2 regions of the uncultured Azonexus sp. genome follow, and region 2 is predicted to be linked to the other one. Evidence: predicted binding sites of a transcription regulator. Region 2 holds the regulator's gene; the other holds the start of a gene.
What was found. Region 2 encodes sigma-54, which starts transcription at its own class of promoters, with help from an activator protein. Its sites were predicted from a motif close to TGGCACGCTTNCTGCTNA; they were not measured.
Positions count from the first base shown of each region.

Region 1: the regulator sigma-54 is predicted to act here: its motif matches at 7,407-7,424, upstream of nifL (nitrogen fixation negative regulator NifL).

Region 1 is NZ_CALJNI010000017.1:59,206-68,630, reverse strand. It holds gene nifE (nitrogenase iron-molybdenum cofactor biosynthesis protein NifE) at 1-608, opposite strand, end outside; gene Q0799_RS12345 (helix-hairpin-helix domain-containing protein) at 730-1,758, opposite strand; gene Q0799_RS12340 (RnfH family protein) at 1,877-2,149, opposite strand; gene Q0799_RS12335 (electron transport complex subunit E) at 2,161-2,835, opposite strand; gene rsxG (electron transport complex subunit RsxG) at 2,845-3,459, opposite strand; gene Q0799_RS12325 (RnfABCDGE type electron transport complex subunit D) at 3,459-4,544, opposite strand; gene rsxC (electron transport complex subunit RsxC) at 4,541-6,061, opposite strand; gene Q0799_RS12315 (RnfABCDGE type electron transport complex subunit B) at 6,073-6,600, opposite strand; gene rsxA (electron transport complex subunit RsxA) at 6,613-7,191, opposite strand; gene nifL (nitrogen fixation negative regulator NifL) at 7,467-8,987, shown strand; gene nifA (nif-specific transcriptional activator NifA) at 9,002-9,425, shown strand, end outside.
Region 2 is NZ_CALJNI010000004.1:70,991-80,415, forward strand. It holds gene Q0799_RS02960 (sodium:solute symporter family protein) at 1-1,071, opposite strand, end outside; gene Q0799_RS02965 (pseudouridine synthase) at 1,114-1,794, opposite strand; gene Q0799_RS02970 (hypothetical protein) at 1,795-1,998, opposite strand; gene recA (recombinase RecA) at 2,211-3,233, shown strand; gene recX (recombination regulator RecX) at 3,226-3,660, shown strand; gene lptB (LPS export ABC transporter ATP-binding protein) at 3,657-4,391, shown strand; gene Q0799_RS02990 (RNA polymerase factor sigma-54) at 4,416-5,870, shown strand; gene raiA (ribosome-associated translation inhibitor RaiA) at 5,885-6,208, shown strand; gene ptsN (PTS IIA-like nitrogen regulatory protein PtsN) at 6,260-6,709, shown strand; gene hprK (HPr(Ser) kinase/phosphatase) at 6,718-7,653, shown strand; gene Q0799_RS03010 (adenylate/guanylate cyclase domain-containing protein) at 7,674-8,564, opposite strand; gene ttcA (tRNA 2-thiocytidine(32) synthetase TtcA) at 8,628-9,425, opposite strand, start outside.

The DNA of each region.
Region 1 (9,425 bases), on a different contig from region 2:
TTGTATTCGCCGATCAGGTTGACGTCGTAAGTCGGCAGGCCGTCAGCACGCGGCTTGGCCGGTGCCGGCTCGGCGGTGCCGATGACGTATTTGAACATGGCCTCGCCGGCCAGGCGGTTGCCGAGGTTCTTGGTGCCGTAGAAACCGGCGGCATCGACCGGCACCACCGGGATGCCAACGCGTTCGCTGGCGGCCTTGCAGACGGCTTCGACGTCGTCACCGATAAGCGCGGTGACGCAGGTGTTGTAGACGAAGACGGCCTTCGGCGCGTAGCTGTCGACCGCCTGCTTGATCGCATGGAACAGGCGCTTTTCGCCACGCCCCATGACCACGTCGGTTTCCGACAGGTCGGTGGTCATGCCGATCTTGTACAGGGTGACGCCAGAAGAGCGCGTACCGCGGTTATCCCAGGAGGAACCGGCGCAGGCGATCGGCCCATGGACGATGTGGGCGACGTCGGCGATTGGCAGCAGCGCGATCTGCGCGCCGTCGAAGGAGCAGCCGCCGGCCGTGGCGCCCGGCTTCGGCTTCGAACAACCGGACTTTTCCTTGGTGTTATGGCTGCAGGCCGGCTCGTCGAGCAGGGCCTGGATTTCGCTGGCTTTCATGCGCGTTCTCCAGATGACTGGCTAACACTCAGCAAAATGGGTGCCACCGGGCAGCACCTTGTTTTATTTGAGAATTTTCAATAGCAGGCTTGTCGCCTTTGCGACAAGCCTGCGAAAAAACTCAAATCTTCAACAACTTGCCGACCTTTTCCAGCAGCTTGGCGCCAACGCCCTTGGCCCGCAGCAAGTCATCGAGCTTGGCATAAGGCCGGGCGGCGACGATGGCTTCGGCAACCGTCTTGGAAATCCCCTTGACGGCAGCCAGTTCGGCCGCGCTGGCGGTATTGACGCTGACCGGGCCGGTCTTTTCTGCAGGCTTGCTGGCGCTGGCTTTCTTGCTCGCGCTCTTGCCCGCCTTGGCAACCGGCTTGACCGCTGCCTTGAGGTCGCCGCTGACCGGCTCACTCACCGCCGCCACTACCGGCTCGGCGATCACTGCCGCCGCCAGATTGCGGTAATCACGCGTCAGGTAACCCGCCGGCGTCCATTCGCGCAACATCACGGTCAGCGCGCCGCTGGCGTTCACCGCCGGCACGCTGTACTGACAATCGGCCCAGGCACTGCCACCGGACAGCTGGCCGAGCACCACGCTGGCCACCGGCTGGCCCTGCCAGGCGCCGCCTTGATAGGGCGCATCCAGCGCCCAGACTTCGAGGGCCAGCGTGCCGCTGAGGTTATCCGGCGCGCGCGGACTGGCGATGCGTTCGATGGCGATTTCCGCCACGCCGTCGGCCACCTGACAGCTCACGTCGCCGAGCAGGAAAGGCTGGAAGAAGGTCTGCGGCGTCGCATAGACCGACAAATCGCGGACCTGGAGACTGCCGTCCACTCGCTGCCCGACCAGGGCCATGGCCATGACCTGGGCGGCACAACCGGCCGGCGGCAAAACCGTCACGCAGGCAGCCACGTTGAAATTACCCGGGGTCGGCTGCAAGGCCAGCTCGGCAACCTTGACGCCGTTCAGCGCCAGCCCGTCGAAACCGCCGGGGCTGGCCCACAATTGCAGGGCCCAGTGGGTGCCATCGGCCAGATCGGCTTCGGCCAGGCTGACATCGGCGTTGAGATGGACGAAGTCGCCATCCAGACAGTAACCATGATTGGCACCAAGCGCGGTCATGGCGTCGGCGGCGGAATAATTCGTCGTATGCACGGGCATCTCCCAGGGACAAGGCCGCGCATTATAGGACAGAAATATTTCAATACAATCAATTATTTACGCACAAATACGGTGCATAAACCGGTATTCCAATGTCGCAAAAACGACAATCCTATTCGTCTTCGTCGCTGTCCTTGCGCGGCACCGTCGCCGGGTCGCAGATGATGGCCCGGTAGATTTCGACGCGGTCGCCGGGACGCAAGGCAGCGTCGAGCTTGGCCAGTTTGCCGAAGACGCCGACTTTCTGCGCGGCCAGGTCGATATGCGGAAACTGTTTGAGAATGCCGGAGCGCTCGATGGCTTCCTGCACCGTAGCGCTGTCCGGGACTTCGATGTTCAGCCAGACCTGCTGGCCGGGTTCGGAATAGGCGACGCCAATCTGCATGTCTGTACTCCTCAGGCGGCAGCCGGTTCAGCGCTGGCGGCTTCACGTTCCGCCAGCTTGCGGTCGATGATGCGCTTGCCGGCAAGCAGGAAAGCCAGCGCGGCGAATCCACCGGGCGGCAGGATCATCAGCAGGGCACCGCCATAGCCAGGCACCTGCACTTCGAGAAAGGAAAAAGCTGGCCCAAGCAGTTGCGAAGCCTGGGCAAACAGGGTGCCAGCACCGAGGAACTCGCGTACCAGCCCGACCACGGTCAGCGCCCCGGTGAACCCCATGCCCATGGCCAGCCCATCAACCGCGCTGGCGAGCACGCCATTGCGTGCAGCAAAAGCCTCTGAACGGCCGAGAATGGCGCAATTGGCAACAATCAGCGCGATGAACAGACCGAGCACCTTGTACAGTTCGTGCAACCAGGCGTTCATCGCCAGATCGACGACGGTGACCAAGGTGGCGATCAGCACGATGAAAACCGGAATTCGCACCTGGGCGCTGACCACCTTGCGGATCAGCGACACCAGCACGTTGGCACTGACCAGCACCGCCGTACTGGCCAGCCCCATGCCCAGACCGTTGGTGCCGCTGGTGGTCACCGCCATCAACGGGCACAACGCCAGCATCTGCGCGAAAACGACGTTCTGTTCCCACAGCCCGTCCTTGATGATCCTGCCGTACTGGATGTCGCTCATCGTTATCTCCTAGGCCGCCTGACCGGTGATTTCCGCCTTGTGGGCAGTGAAGAACTCCAAACCGCCCTTGACCGCCTTGACCACGGCGCGCGGCGTGATGGTGGCGCCAGCAAACTGGTCGAAGACGCCGTTATCCTTCTTCACGCCCCAACGCTCCGGCGTTGGATCAAGCAGCGACTTGTCGTTGAAACTCAGCACCCAGTTATCCTTCTTGATCTCGATCTTGTCGCCCAAACCTGGCGTTTCCGTGTGCTTGAGAACACGCACACCGAGCGTGCGGCCATCCATGTCAACCGCCATCAGCACCTGGATTTCGCCGGAATAGCCGCGCTCGGCCACCTTGAACAGCACCGCCTTGAGTGCCTCGCCCTGGCGGGCACGATAGATGGTCACCGTCTTGCCATTGCGGTCGACCTCGACCGTATCCTTGAGAAAATCGTTGTCGGCCAGACCGGCCGGCAGCACGTCGGACAGCGAATCGCGCAGATCCTTGGCTTCGGCCGCCGCAATGGCCGGCGCCGTGGCGTCGGACACCACCGCCAGCGCACCGCTGGCGAGCAGGGCGACAATGCCGAGCAACAGCGGCTGGTAGCCGAGTTTGTCGCGCAGGGTATCGAGGTTCATCAGGCGTTCTCCGGAATGTCGAGCGGCTTGCCTTTACGGTCGCGGCCGAGGATGCGCGGCTTGCAGAAGCGGTCGATGACCGGCGTCATGGCATTCATCAGCAACACGGCGAAGGCCACGCCTTCCGGGTAGCCGCCGAAACTGCGGATCACCCAGGTGAGCAGGCCGATGCCCAGGCCGAAGACGATCTGGCCAGTGGTTGTGTTTGGCGAGGTCACGTAATCGGTGGCGATGAAGAAGGCGCCGAGCATCAGCGCGCCGGACAGCAGGTGCGCCTCGGCCGACAGGAAACGGCCCGGTTCGACGGCATGAGCGATCGCCGCCGGGATGGCGACGCCGGCGAGTACGGCCAGCGGTGCATGCCAGGTGATGACGCGGGTGATCAGCAGGTAGAGGCCACCGCACAGGATCAGCACCGCCGCCGATTCGCCGAAACTGCCGGCGCGCATGCCGATCCACGACAGGTCGGGGCCGGCGTGCAGCGCTGTCGCCAGCTCGATGCCGCGGGCCAGTTCGGTCTTGGCGTGACCGAGCAGGGTGGCGCTGGTCATCGCGTCCGGCACCGGCAGGCTGGTAAGGAAGATGCGCAGGCTGCTGACGAAATCGGGCGTTGGCAGCGTGCTCATCGGCAAGGGCACAACCCACAAAGTCAGCGGCAACGGGAAGGACACCAGCAGCGCCACCCGCGCCACCATGGCCGGGTTGAACACGTTCTGACCGAGCCCGCCGAATACCTGCTTGCCGATGACGATGGCGATGAAACCGCCGACTACCGCCACCCACCACGGCGCCCAGGGCGGCAGGGTCATCGCCAGCAGCCAGCCGGTGAGCACGGCCGAGCCGTCGAACAGTGTCGCCTTGACGCGTGGCGTACCCATCAGCTTCAGCGACAGGGCCTCGAAGGCGACGCAGGAGAGGATGGTCAGCGCCCACAGGAAGAAGGCCGGCCAGCCGTACAGCCAGAAACCGTAAAGGGTCGCCGGCAGCAAGGCCAGTTGCACGCGGAACATGGTCCGGCTGACCGAATTGCCGCCATGGGCATGTGGCGAGGCGACCGTCTGGGCAGTCAGGGTGGCGGGGGTCATGCGCTTTCTCCCTCGGTGGCGCCGGCGGTTTCGCTGGCCTGCTTGGCAGCGGCAGCTTCGCGTTCGGCCTTGCGCTTGGCGGCGGCTTCGGCTTTCTCGCGCGCTTCGCGGTCCAGGCGTTCCTGGCGTTGCTGGGCCAGCTTCTTGGTCGCGTCGTTACGCAGCTTGTTGCGATCCTGCGCCGCCAGTTCGCCCTTGGCATGAACGAAATACTGGACCAGCGGGATCTTCGACGGGCAGACATAGGCGCAACAGCCGCAGGCGATGCAGTCCTTGAGGCCGATGCCGACCGCCTCGTCGTAAGCCGAATTGCGGATGCGGGCGCTCATTTCCAGCGGCAGCAGGCCCATCGGACAGGCTTTCACGCAACTGCCGCAGCGGATGCAGGGATCGGGCTCCTGGGCGGCGACTTCCTGCGCGTCGAACGCCAGGATGCCGCTGGTGCCCTTAACCACCGGCACGCGCCAATGCGGAATCTGCATGCCCATCATCGGCCCGCCCATGACCCGGCGTGCCAACCCGATGCCGTCGCCCTTGAGGCCGCCGGCAAAGGCGATCACTTCTTCGGCCAGGGTGCCAACCAGCACCTCGATATTGCCCGGGTCGTTGGCGCAGTTGCCATTGACCGTGACCACCCGCGAAATCAGCGGCCGGCCGTCGCGAATCGCCGCACGCACGGCCAGTGCCGTACCGACGTTATGAACCAGAATGCCGATGTCGAAGGTGCGACTCTCGGCAGCCACTTCCTTGCCGGTCAGCGCCTGTACCAGTTGTTTTTCCGAGCCCATCGGATAACGCGCCGGAATCGGCCGAATGTGCACCTCGGCCACCGCAGCAGCGGCAGCCTGCATGGCGGCGATGGCTTCCGGCTTGTTGTCCTCGATGCCGACCAGCGCCTCGCGGGCACCGGTGGCGTGCAGCATGATGCGGATACCGTCGACGATGTCAGCCGCCCGGTCGCGCATCTGGCGGTCGTCGCAAGAGAGATAGGGTTCGCATTCGCCGCCGTTGATGACCAGCGTCTTGACCTTGGAGCGGGCAGCACCGGTCAGCTTGACCGCCGACGGGAAGGCGGCGCCGCCCAGGCCGACCACGCCGGCTGCCGCCACCCGCTTGCCGATCTCAGCGGGATCGAGGGCGAACGGGTCGGCACAACCCTGGCAATCGATCCATTCGTCGCGTCCGTCGGCCGCCAGGATGATCGCCGACAAGGTCAGGCCCGAGGGATGCGGCGCCGTGATGTCGGTCACCGCCGCGATGGTGCCCGACGTTGGTGCATGGATCGGCGCCGAGATCATGCCCTGCGCTTCAGCAATCAATTCGCCCTTCTTCACCTGCTGGCCAACCAGCACCACCGGCCGCGCCGGCCCGCCGAGATGCTGCTGCAGCGGCAGGTAGAGCTTTTCCGGCACCGGCATCACGCGCAGCGGCCGGTCGGCGGCGGGACGTTTGCGGTCGTCGGGATGCACGCCCCAGTCGTCGCCGAGGAAGTGCTTGAACAGATTCATGAATCCCATGATGTGAACTCTCAGGCCAGGCGGGGCTTGGGCATCACCCAGTGTTGCAGGGTGACCGGCACCGGTTTCATGACCAGCGCCTCGGTCGGACATTTTTCGATGCAGGCTTCGCAACCGGTGCAGGCCTCACGGAAGACGTTGTGGATCTGCTTCGGCCCACCGAGGATGGCGTCGGTCGGGCAGACCCGCGCGCAGCGGCAGCAGCCGATGCACAACTCCTCGGCAACCGTGGCGATTTTCGGACCGTCGTCGCCGAGCGCCGAGAGATCGACGGTCAGGCCGAGCTTGGCGGCAATCGCCGAAACCAGCGCCTTGCCGCCGGGCGGGCAGCAGGTGGCCGGGGCAGTTCCGGCGACGATGGCCTCGGCGGCACCGACGCAACCGGGATAACCGCACTGGCCGCAATTGGAACCGGGCATCAGATCGACCAGTTCATCGATGATGGGATTGCCCTCGACCTTGAGGAACTTGTTGGCGATGCCCAACGCGATGCCGAGGATGGCACCGAGCACGGTCAGGCTGAGGATGGCGGCGATCATGACAGTCCTCCCTTAGACGTTGAGGCCCGAGAAGCCCATGAAGGCCAGGGCGAGCAGGCTGATGGTGATGAAGGCAACGGGCGCCCCGGCGAAGGCCGCCGGCACGCGAGCCAGCGCCACGCGCTCGCGCAGGCCGGCGAAGATCAGCAGCACCAACGTGAAGCCGACCGCCGACCCGAACCCGTAGAGCAGGCTCTTGAACAGGCTGAACTCCTGCTGGACGTTGAGCAGCGCGACGCCGAGCACGGCGCAGTTGGTGGTGATCAGCGGCAGGTAGATGCCGAGCGACTGGTACAGCCCGGGACTGGTCTTCTTGACGAACATCTCGGTGAATTGCACGACCGACGCAATCACCAGGATGAAGGTCAGGATGCGCAGGTAGCCCAGACCGAGCGGCTGCAGCAGCCAGTTGTCGAGCATCCACGAGGCGGCGCTGGCCAGCATCAGCACGAAGGTCGTCGCCAACCCCATGCCGAAGGCACTATCGACGCTTTTGGAGACGCCCATGACCGGGCACAGACCAAGGAATTTGATCAACACGACATTGTTGACCAGCGCGGTGGAGAGCAGCAGTAACAGGATTTCGCTCATGGACGGAAGACTCGGGTTGGACGTCGCCGGCTTCACTGCATAAGCCGTGCCATCGCCGGTTTTCTCCTTCCCATGCCCGTTCAGCCCCTTTTTTGGTGGCGACACACCAAATTGGTGCATTTCCGGCAAAACAATTTGTCGCAAAGCCAACAGGAAATTGTCGAATTCATGCCGGGATCACGACAAACAGGGCTTTTGCAGCAAACCTCACAAGACGGCATGGAATCTGCTTTTAGCCGATCCAGACCCTTACCGGCCCTTCCCGGAGTTAGATCATGTCGGCTCAGCCCCTGACCCAGAACGACCTCAAAGACATCCTGCCGCCCGAGGTCTATCGCCAGGCAGTCCATCAGGCCGACCTGGCCATTTCGATCACCGATCCGTCGGCCCGCATCCTCTATGCCAACGACAGCTTCAGCCGGATCACCGGCTACAGCGCCGAGGACGTGATCGGCCTGAATGAATCCGTGCTCTCCAACCACACCACGCCACCGGCGCTGTACGCCGACATGTGGACCTCGCTCAAGGCCCGCCGCCCCTGGTCGGGCAAGCTGCTGAACAAGCGCAAATGCGGCGGCACCTATCTGGCCGAACTGTCGATCACCCCCGTTGTCGACAGCCAGGGCGAAATCACCCACTACCTCGGGATGCACCGGGACATCACCGAACTGCACCGACTGGAGCGCACGGTACTCAACCAGAAACAGTTGATCGAATCGGTGATCGACGCCTCGCCGGTGGCCTTTGCCCTGCTCGATCCGACCGGTCGCGTGGTCCTCGACAACCACGCCTACAAGAAACTGCTGACCGACATGCGGGTCAAGGAGCCGGCGCACCGCCTGCTCGACGCACTGGCGCCGGAGTGGTACGAAGCCCTGGCCAGCGATCCCGGGCAATGCGAGTTCAGCAACCGCGAGATGCGTCTCGACAGTCCCGGCGGCCGCGCCCGCTGGCTGTCGGTCAGCGCCTCGGTGATCGCCATGCAGAGCGAATGCGCCGACAGCTACTTCTGCGCCGCCGGCCAACCCGGCCTGCTGCTGGTCATTTCCGACATCACCAACCTGCGCGAGGAGCAGGAGCGGGCCAAGGGCGCCGCGCTGAAAGCTTCGCTGGCCGAGGAGGAACGCACGTCGGCGATCCGCGAAGGCCTGTCGGCGGCGGTGTTCCGCCTGGAAGAACCGCTCAACGTCATGGCCTCGGCAGTCGCCGTGCTCCAGCGCCGCGACCCGGCCAGCGCCGAAATGCTCAGGCACGCGCTCGACAACAGCCGCGAGCACATCGAATCGCTGCGCCAGGTGATCCCGCAAAGTCCGCAGGAGATCGTCATCCGCGTCAATCTCAACGAAATCCTGCGCGACGTGCTCGAAGTGTGCACGCCCCGCCTGCTCAGCGCCGGCATCACCGTCGACTGGCAACCCTCGGCGGTGCTGCCACCGCTGAACGGGCGGCCGCTGCAATTGCGCATGCTGTTCAAGGCGCTCGTCGAAAACGCCATCGAAGCCATGAACGTCAAGGGCTGGCCGCGTCGCGAGCTGCAGATCAGGAGCGAGGTCGTCGACGACTGCCTGCGCATCGCCGTCCTCGACAGCGGCCCGGGCATTCCGATGGAATGGCGGCACAAGGCGTTCGAGCCCTTCTTCACGGCCAAGAACGGCAGCGGCAAACATATCGGCACCGGCTTGTCGCGAGCCCAGCAGGTCGTCGCCGACCACGGCGGCATCATCGATCTCGACGAAAGCCCGGCCGGCGGCTGTGCCGCCATCGTCGAGTTCCGCGTCGACGGCGACCCGATCTGAGCAGGAAACACAGCATGCACGACCACCACACCCACCACGCCGCCGACGAATGCCCGCCCCCGGGCGGCTACTGTCGAACGCACGAACTGAACATCCTGCTGCTGTCGGCGCTCTATGCGGTCAGCCGGGTACTCAGCCGCTCGCTGGCCTTCAACGAGACCCTGCACGACCTGCTGCGCGTGCTGCATGACGAGGCCGGGCTGAGCCGCGGACTGATCGGCGTCGTCGATGCCGAAAGCGGCAAGCTCGCCATCCACACCATCTACAACCCCGACGGCCCGACCGCCGACAACGCGCAATACGGCCCCGGCGAAGGCATCATCGGCCTGATCCTGGAAAAACCCCGCACTTTCAAACTGGAACGCGTCGCCGACGAGCCGCGCTTCCTCAACCGGGTCGGCCTGTACGAACCGGAACTGCCCTTCATCGCCGTACCGA
Region 2 (9,425 bases):
GTCGCTCATGTCGCGGATGTAGCCGCGCAGGATGTTTTCCGAGAAGGTCACCGCCGGGGCCAGCAAGGTGCCCGAGGCGGTACTCATGATCACCGACAGCAAGGCGCCGAAGAAGACGATCTGGGCCGCCATCGGCATGTAATCGACGATCAGTTGCGGCAGGATCAGTTGCGAATCCTCGGCCATGAAACGCTCGACCATGGCCGGGTCGATGATCGTCGCCGAATAGGCGAGGAACAGCGGCACCGCGGCGAAGAAGAAATAGCAGACGCCGCCGATGGTCGTGCCCCAGACGGCGACCCATTCGTTTTTCGAGGCATTCACTCGCTGGAAAACGTCCTGTTGCGGGATCGACCCCAGGGCCATGGTCAGCAAGGCGGCAATCCACGAGAGGATGTCGATCAGGTCGGCGGTCGGCAGGAAGTTGAGCTTGCCTTCGGCGGCCGCCTTGTCGAGCACGGTCGAGAAGCCGCCGGCCATGTCGCCGGCCAGCCAGGTCACGTAGATCAGTCCGAGGACGATGACGATCATCTGGACGAAGGTGGTCATCGCCACCGACCACATGCCGCCGAACAGGGTGTAGACGAGGACCACGCCGGCGCCGATGAGGATGCCGTGGTTGACCGCGATGGCGCCGTCGGAGAGGACGTTGAAGACCAGGCCGAGCGCGGCCATCTGGGCGCCGACCCAGCCGAGGTAGGAAACGATGATGGCGGTGGACAGTGCGACTTCGGTATGGCGGTTGTAACGGACCCGGAAGAAGTCGCCCAGCGTCAGCAGGTTCAGGCGGTACAGCGGGCGGGCGAAGACCAGGCCGAACAGCACCAGGCAGACCGAGGCGCCGAGCGGGTCGGAAATCAGCCCGCGAAAGCCTTCGTCGATGAAGGTGGCGGAAATGCCGAGTACGGTTTCGGCGCCGAACCAGGTGGCGAAGACCATTGCCAGGATGAAGGGGAAAGGCAGGTTGCGGCCGGCGACGATGTAGTCGCGGGCGCTATGGACGCGGGTGGCGGCGTACAGGCCGATGCCGATGGAAATGACGAGATAGATGACGACGAACCAGATCAGCATGGCGTGGGGTCGACTGCGGCAAGGGGTTGAAAACGCGAGGGATTATAAGGTTATTGCGGCTTTGGCGATGGGAAAAAAAGGTGCCGGACTGACAAATTTCACCGGCTTGCCGCTTTGCGGATGGACGAAGGCAATTTCTGCCGCATGCAACAGCAGGCGCGGCGCCCGTTCGGCGGCAGCCCCGGCGTAGAGTTCGTCGCCCAGTATGGGGTGGCCGAGCGCGGCCAGATGGACCCGCAACTGGTGCGAACGGCCGGTCACTGGTTCCAGTTCGATCCGCGTCAGTTGTTCAGCCGTGCAGCGTTCGATGACGCGGAAGCGGGTCAGCGAAGGCTTGCCCAGTTCGTGGCTGACCATCTGCCGGGGGCGGTTCGGCCAGTCGCAGATCAGCGGCAGGTCGATCTCGCCGGCATCCGCTTCGACCACGCCGGCGACCGTGGCCAGATAGCGCTTGTCCACGGCGCGGTCGCGGAACAGTTTGTACATCGCCTTCTGCATCGCTTCGCCCCGCGCCACGACGAGCAGTCCCGAGGTCGACATGTCGAGTCGGTGGGCGATCATCGCTTCCGGGAAATCGCGCAGCAGGCGGCTGATCACGCAATCCTGCTTGTCCTCGCCGCGGCCGGGGACGGAAAGCAGCCCGGACGGCTTGCCCACGACCACCAGTCCGTCATCGACATGGATGATCGTCAGCGCATCGGTCGGCGGCAGATAGACGCTCATTCAGCGACGGGCCGGCAGCGTGCACCGGGCATCGCGGTAGGGGCCGCGGCTGTAGGCCCAGCCTTCGCCCGGCGGGGTCTGCATGCAGATGCGCGCACCGTCCGCCTTGCTGACCCACCAGTGCCAGGGCGCCGGTGCGGCCTGGGTGCCGGTGGCCAGTAGCAGGCCGGCGAGCGCATACGAAAGGAGCAATGGTTTTTTCATTGAATACTGTATAGTTGTACAGTGTTTGGCCGGTGATGGTTTTAGCGGCGCAGGCAAGGGGCGAAGAATATACCGCGCCTGCCGCCATCTTCCCTAAAATCCGTATTTGCCATTGTCATTTCGGCAAAACGGCTTTCGATGCAGTCATTGAGCAATTTTTGTTCCATCCATGGCCCTGTGCCATAATCCACATAACGTTTCGAGGTAAGAACATGGACGACAACAAGGCAAAGGCGCTCGCCGCAGCGCTGCAACAGATCGAAAAGCAGTTCGGCAAGGGTTCCATCATGAAGATGGGCGATGCCGAAATCGACGAGGGCATCCAGGTCGTGTCGACCGGCTCGCTCGGCCTCGACATCGCACTCGGCGTCGGCGGCCTGCCGCGCGGCCGGGTGGTCGAGATCTACGGTCCGGAATCGTCGGGCAAGACCACGCTCTGTCTGCAGGTCGTCGCCGAGATGCAGAAGCTTGGCGGTACCGCTGCCTTCATCGATGCCGAACATGCGCTCGATCCGCAATATGCCCAGAAACTCGGCGTCAATGTCGGCGAGCTGCTGATCTCGCAGCCCGATACCGGCGAACAGGCGCTGGAAATCGCCGACATGCTGGTCCGTTCCGGCTCGGTCGACATCATCGTCGTCGACTCCGTGGCCGCCCTCACCCCGCGTGCCGAAATCGAGGGCGAGATGGGCGACCAGATGGTCGGCCTGCACGCCCGCCTGATGTCGCAGGCGCTGCGCAAGCTGACCGCCAACATCAAGAAGACCAACACGCTGGTCATCTTCATCAACCAGATCCGGATGAAGATCGGTGTCATGTTCGGCTCGCCGGAAACCACCACCGGCGGCAACGCGCTCAAGTTCTACGCTTCGGTCCGTCTCGACATCCGCCGCATCGGCGGGATCAAGAAGGGCGACGAGGTGGTCGGCAGCGAAACCCGCGTCAAGGTGGTCAAGAACAAGGTGTCGCCGCCGTTCCGCGAGGCCATCTTCGACATCCTCTACGGCGAGGGGATTTCCCGCGAGGGCGAGATCGTCGAAATGGGCGTCGCTCACAAGCTGGTCGACAAATCCGGTGCCTGGTATTCGTACAAGGGCGAGAAGATCGGCCAGGGCAAGGACAACGCCCGCGAGTTCCTCAAGTCGCACCCGGAAATTGCCCAGGAAATCGAAGCCGGCATCCGCGAGGCGGCGAGCACCACCGTGATCAAACCGAGCAAGGCCGCCAATGGCTGATCTGCGGGTGCGTGCCTTGCAGTGCCTGACCCGGCGGGATCACAGCCGGGCCGAACTGCATGCCAAACTCGCGGCGCATGCCGACAGTGAAGAAGCCCTGACGGCGGTGCTCGATGCCTTGCAGGCCGAGCACCTGCTGTCGGATACCCGTTATGCCAGCCAGCGCGTTTCGGCGCGCGCCAATCGCTACGGCAACGGCCGCCTGCGCCAGGAATTGCGGCAAAAGGGCGTCAGCGATGGCGACATCGAAGCCGCCCTGCCCGAGGCCGGCGACGAGGGCGAGCGCTGCCGGGCGATCTGGGCGAAAAAGTTCGGGCAGCCCCCCCAATCTGCAGAAGAACGTGCCAAACAGATGCGTTTCCTGCAATATCGCGGCTTTTCTGCAGAAGCGATCCGCCAGACCCTGCGCGGAGCCAGTGAAGAATGAGCCAGCCAACCGCCACCCTGTCCGCGCACAACCTGAAAAAGCGTTACAAGGCGCGCACCGTCGTCGAAGACGTCTCCTTCTCGGTGCGCTCCGGCGAAGTGGTCGGTCTGCTCGGGCCGAACGGTGCCGGCAAGACCACCTGTTTCTACATGATCGTCGGCCTGGTGGCTGCCGATGGCGGCGAAGTCTATATCGACGACGAGCGCCTCACCCACCAGCCGATGCATTCGCGTGCCCGTACCGGTCTGTCCTACCTGCCGCAGGAGGCCTCGGTGTTCCGCAAGCTCAACGTCGAGGAAAACATCCTCGCCGTGCTCGAACTGCAGAAGCTTTCACCCGACGAGTGCAGCCAGCGACTGGAAAGCCTGCTCAACGAACTGCACATCACCCATGTCCGCCACGTGAATGCAGCGGCACTGTCCGGCGGCGAACGGCGGCGTGTCGAAATTGCCCGCGCGCTGGCCACCAATCCGCGCTTCATCCTGCTCGACGAGCCGTTTGCCGGGGTCGATCCGATTGCCGTGCTGGAAATCCAGAAGATCATCCGCTTCCTCAAGGAACGCGGCATCGGTGTCCTGATCACCGATCACAACGTGCGCGAGACGCTCGGCATCTGCGATCACGCGGTGATCATCAACGCCGGTCATGTACTTTCCTCTGGACGTCCGGAGGAAATTGTCGACAATGAGAGTGTACGCAAGGTTTATCTCGGCGAGCATTTCCGCCTCTGACCTCGCCAAACCAAGATTGCATCAATGAAACCGGCACTTCAGCTCAAGCTTTCGCAGCATCTGGCCCTGACGCCGCAATTACAGCAGTCGATCAAGCTGCTGCAGTTGTCGACCGTCGAGATGCAGCAGGAAATCGAACGCTACCTGCTGGAAAACCCGATGCTCGAGCGCGACGATGACGGGCCGGGCGAGTCCTTCGCCGGTGCCCAGCAGTTCGATTCGCCCGACAAACCGGTCAGCGAACCTGCGCCGGCGAGCGAATCGCGCGAGGATGCCCAGGGCGAGCCGCCGATGACGCCTGGCGATGTCGACGACGATCGCTGGTCCAGCGATGCCGGCACCTTCACCGGCGCCGGCCGCGACGAGGAAGACGACAACGATCCGCAGGATGCCCACGCTTCCAGCGTCAGCCTGCGCGAGCACCTGGGCTGGCAGTTGGGCATGACCCAGTTGAGCGATCGCGATCGCAGCCTGGTCCGCTTCCTGATCGAAGCGCTCAGCGACGACGGCTATCTCGCCACGCCGCTGGAAGAGCTGCTGGAAACCCTGCCGCCCGAGTACGAAGTCGAACTCGAGGAACTCGAAATCGCCCTGCGCCATATCCAGAATTTCGATCCGACCGGGATCGGTGCGCGCGACCTGCGCGAATGCCTGCTGTTGCAGTTGCAGGCCGAAGAGGATTGCGCCGAGCGCACGCTGGCCCTGACCATTGCCGACAAGCACCTGGAATTGCTGGCTGCCCGCGATTTCGTCAAGATCCGTCGCCTGACCGGTTGCGACGACGAGATCCTGCGTGGCGCGCACGAGCTGATCACCAGCCTCAATCCGCGGCCGGCCGCCGGTTACGCGCAGGACGAAGCGCGCTACATCACGCCCGACGTGATCGTGAAGAAGCTCAAGGGTAAATGGACGGCCTACATCAACCCGGACGCCTACCCGCGCCTGCGCGTCAACCGCCTGTACGCCGACATCCTCGCCCGCCAGCGCCGTGGTAACGGCAACCTGAGCGGCCAGTTGCAGGAAGCCCGCTGGCTGATCAAGAACATCCAGCAGCGTTTCGATACCATCCACCGCGTCACCCAGGCCATCGTGGACCGCCAGCGCCAGTTTTTCGAACATGGCGAAGTGGCGATGCGGCCACTGGTGCTGCGCGAGATTGCCGACCTGCTCGGCCTGCACGAATCGACGATTTCCCGCGTCACCAGCCAGAAATACATGGCCACGCCGCGCGGCATCTTCGAACTGAAATACTTCTTCGGCAGCCATGTGTCCACCGACACCGGTGGTGCCTGTTCTGCCACGGCCATTCGTGCCCTGATCAAGCAATTGATTTCGGCGGAAGATGGCAAGAAGCCCTTGTCGGATAGTCAATTATCCGAAATACTAGGCCAGCAGGGAATTGTCGTTGCCCGACGCACGGTTGCCAAATACCGTGAATCGCTCAACATCCCGCCGGTCAATTTACGCAAGACCCTGTAGAGAGAGGAGAAAAAATGAATCTGCAAATCAGCGGTCACCATATCGAAGTCACCCCGGCACTGCGCGAATACGTCGAGAACAAGCTCGATCCCGTACTCCGTCATTTCGACAAGGTTACCGGCGCCAGCGTCGTGCTTTCCGTTGAAAAGCTGAAGCAGAAGGCCGAAGTCACCGTTCACGTTCCGGGCAAGGACATGCATGTCGAAGAAGCCGGGGACGATCTCTACGCCGCCATCGACGCCATGTTCGACAAGCTCGACCGCCAGGTCCAGAAGTACAAGCAGAAGATGCAGGACCACCATCGTGGCGAAAAGCCGTCCATGCACATCGACGACTAAGCCTGACCGACCGCACCCCGAGGGGTGCGGTTTCTTTGCTGCAAAGTTCCCATGAACCCTCTAGACAACATTCTGACTGCCGATCAGGTCCTGCTCGACCTGGATGCGAGCAGCAAGAAACGCGTTTTTGAACAGGCCGGCATGCTGTTCGAAAGCCGGCTCGACATGTCGCGTTCGTTGATTTTCGACAGCCTGTTCGCACGCGAAAAGCTCGGCTCCACGGGCCTTGGCCAGGGCGTGGCCATTCCCCACGGCCGGATCAAGGGCCTCCAGCAGGCTGCCGGCGCGCTGATCCGTCTGGCGACGCCGATTCCCTTCGATTCGCCGGACGGCCGTCCGGTTACCCTGCTGTTCGTGTTGCTGGTACCGGAACAGGCGACCGAAGAGCATCTGCAGATCCTGTCCGAACTGGCTCAGCGCTTTTCCGACCGCGCCTTCCGCGAAGCCTTGCAGGCCGCCCCGGACGCCGAAGCGGTGCTGGCACTGTTCAAGAAGTCCTGACCGGCGCCGTGCGGCACATCAGCCTGGAGCAGTTGTACCAGGACAACCGCGAGAAGCTGTTGTTCAACTGGCTGGCCGGTCAGCGCAACGACCGGCGCATTGAGCTCAAGGCCGCCAGCAATTACGGTGCCGACGTCGTCGGCCACATCAACATCATTCACCCGGAACGCCTGCAGGTCATGGGGCAGGCCGAATACGACTGGGCCATGCGCATCGGTGAGCGGCGCTTCGGCCAGATGTTCATCGACCTGCTGTCGGCCCGCACGCCGGCGATGATCGTTGCCGACGGCCTGAAGCCCCCCGAATTCATCGTCGATGCCTGCAAGGCCGCCGACGTGCCGCTGATCCTGTCGCCCAAGCACTGTTCGGCGGTCATCGATCACCTGCGCATTTACCTGTCGGCCCGCCTGGCCGATACCATCAGCCTGCACGGCGTGTTCATGGACGTGCTCGGCATGGGCGTGCTGATTACCGGCGATTCCGGGGTCGGCAAATCCGAACTGGCGCTGGAGCTGATCTCGCGCGGCCATGGCCTGGTTGCCGACGATGTGGTCGAGATGGCCCGGATCGCGCCGACCACCATCGAAGGCCGCTGCCCCGGCATGCTGCGCGACTTCCTCGAAGTCCGCGGCCTCGGCCTGCTCAACATCCGCACCATCTTCGGCGAGACCGCCTCGCGCCGCAAGATGAAGCTGAAGCTGATCGTGCACCTGCAGCGGACGGTGTCCATGGAAGACGCGCCGCGTCTGCCGCTCGACGCGCAAAGCCAGGATGTGCTCGGCGTGCCGATCCGCAAGGTGGTGATTCCGGTGGCTGCCGGGCGCAACCTGGCGGTATTGATGGAAGCTGCGGTGCGCAACACCATCCTGCAATATCGCGGCATCGACAGCATGCAGGATTTCGTCGAGCGGCAGAGCCGCATGATGAACGACGAGGACGTCTGAGCCGCGCCGGCGGCGACTGATCAGAGGTGTTCGAATTCGACCCGGTCAGCCGCCGGATCGTTGAGCGAGCTGCCGAAACACACGACACCGCTGCCCTCGAGCAGGATTTCATGCTTGCGCAGGGCGATTTCCTGGCGGCCCTGCATGCTCAGGAAACTGCCGTTGGTGCTGGTGTCGATCAGGTAATAGCCATCGCGCCGGCGCTCGATGCGCGCGTGCATGCGCGATACCTTGCGGTTCTGGATCAGCATGGCGCAGGAAGGATCGCGTCCCAGGCTGAGGACCGGCGTATTGTCGTCGATCAGGTAAGCCTTGCCCCGGTAGCGCAGACACAGGCGCTCGGCGAGCTTGTGGCTGAGTGGGCCGAACATCGAGTGTTGCGGTGCCGGCGCGCCATTCTGCGAGGGCCAGTGAATCTGGAATACCGGGACGATGGCATCCTGCTCGAACAGATTGTCGATGTCCGGGCGCGGGTTGGCCTGGACGACGGCGCTGGCCGGCAGGGTCTGGACAACCGGTCCGCTGCACAGGATCTGGTCGGTGGTCGCCAGTGCCGCCATGCGCATGATGCTGGTCAGCTTGCTGGCCGACGGTGCGTCGGTGCCGTCGCTGTCGTGCAGGGCGATGCGGATACCGAGCTTGTGGCCGGAAATTGGCGGCAGGTCGGCAACCCGCTGGTGCATGTCGATGGCCGACTGGCAGGCCGATTCGGCACTCGGGAAAACGGCCAGCAACTCGTCGCCGGCCGTTTGCAGAAGCTTGCCCTGGTAGCCTTCGACCGAGCGGCTCATGCGCTTGATGCAACGGTCGATGGCCCGATCCGCCTCCTGCGCGTTCAAACGCTGATGAAGCGAAGCACTGCCGGAAATGTCGGCAACCATGATGACAGGAATCGGGTGCTGCGCGTTCATGGGCAAGATCGGATCGTTGGACGGCTGATTATATGACGAAGTCCGCCGGTTGACAGCGGGGCGTCATACCGCCGGGCTGATCGGGATGCTGCCGCTGATCGGCATTTCCTCGCTGTCGAACGCGATATCACCCTGCTCTACCGGCGTGTCCAGCGTTAGATTGCGGAAATCGAACAGATTGTTGTCGCCCAGGTGGGACGGCACGACGTTCTGGATCGCGGTAAACACGGCCTCGGTACGCCCGGGGTAGCGCTTGTCCCAGTCGTGCATCATCTCCTTGATCTTCTGCCGCTGCAGGTTCTCCTGCGAACCGCACAGATTGCAGGGAATGATCGGGAATTCCATGCCGCGGGCGAACTTGGCGATATCGGCTTCCGAGCAGTAGGCCAGCGGCCGGATGACCACGTGTGCCTTGTCGTCGGTGACCAGCTTGGGCGGCATGGCCTTCATCTTGCCGCCGAACAGCATGTTCAGGAACAGCGTATGCACCATGTCGTCGCGGTGGTGGCCGAGGGCGATCTTGTTGGCGCCGAGTTCCTTGGCGGTACGGTAGATGATCCCGCGGCGCAGGCGCGAGCACAGCGAGCAGGTGGTCTTGCCCTCGGGAATCTTGTCCTTGACGATCGAGTAGGTGTCGGCTTCGACGATGCGGTATTCGATGCCCAGCGATTCGAAATAGCGCGGCAGCACATCTTCCGGGAAACCTGGCTGCTTCTGGTCGAGGTTCATGGCGATCAGGCGGAACTTGACCGGTGCCCGTTGCTGCAGCGCCATCAGCATGGCCAGCAGGGTGTAGGAATCCTTGCCGCCGGAACAGCAGACCAGGATGGTGTCGCCGTCCTCGATCATGTTGTAGTCCAT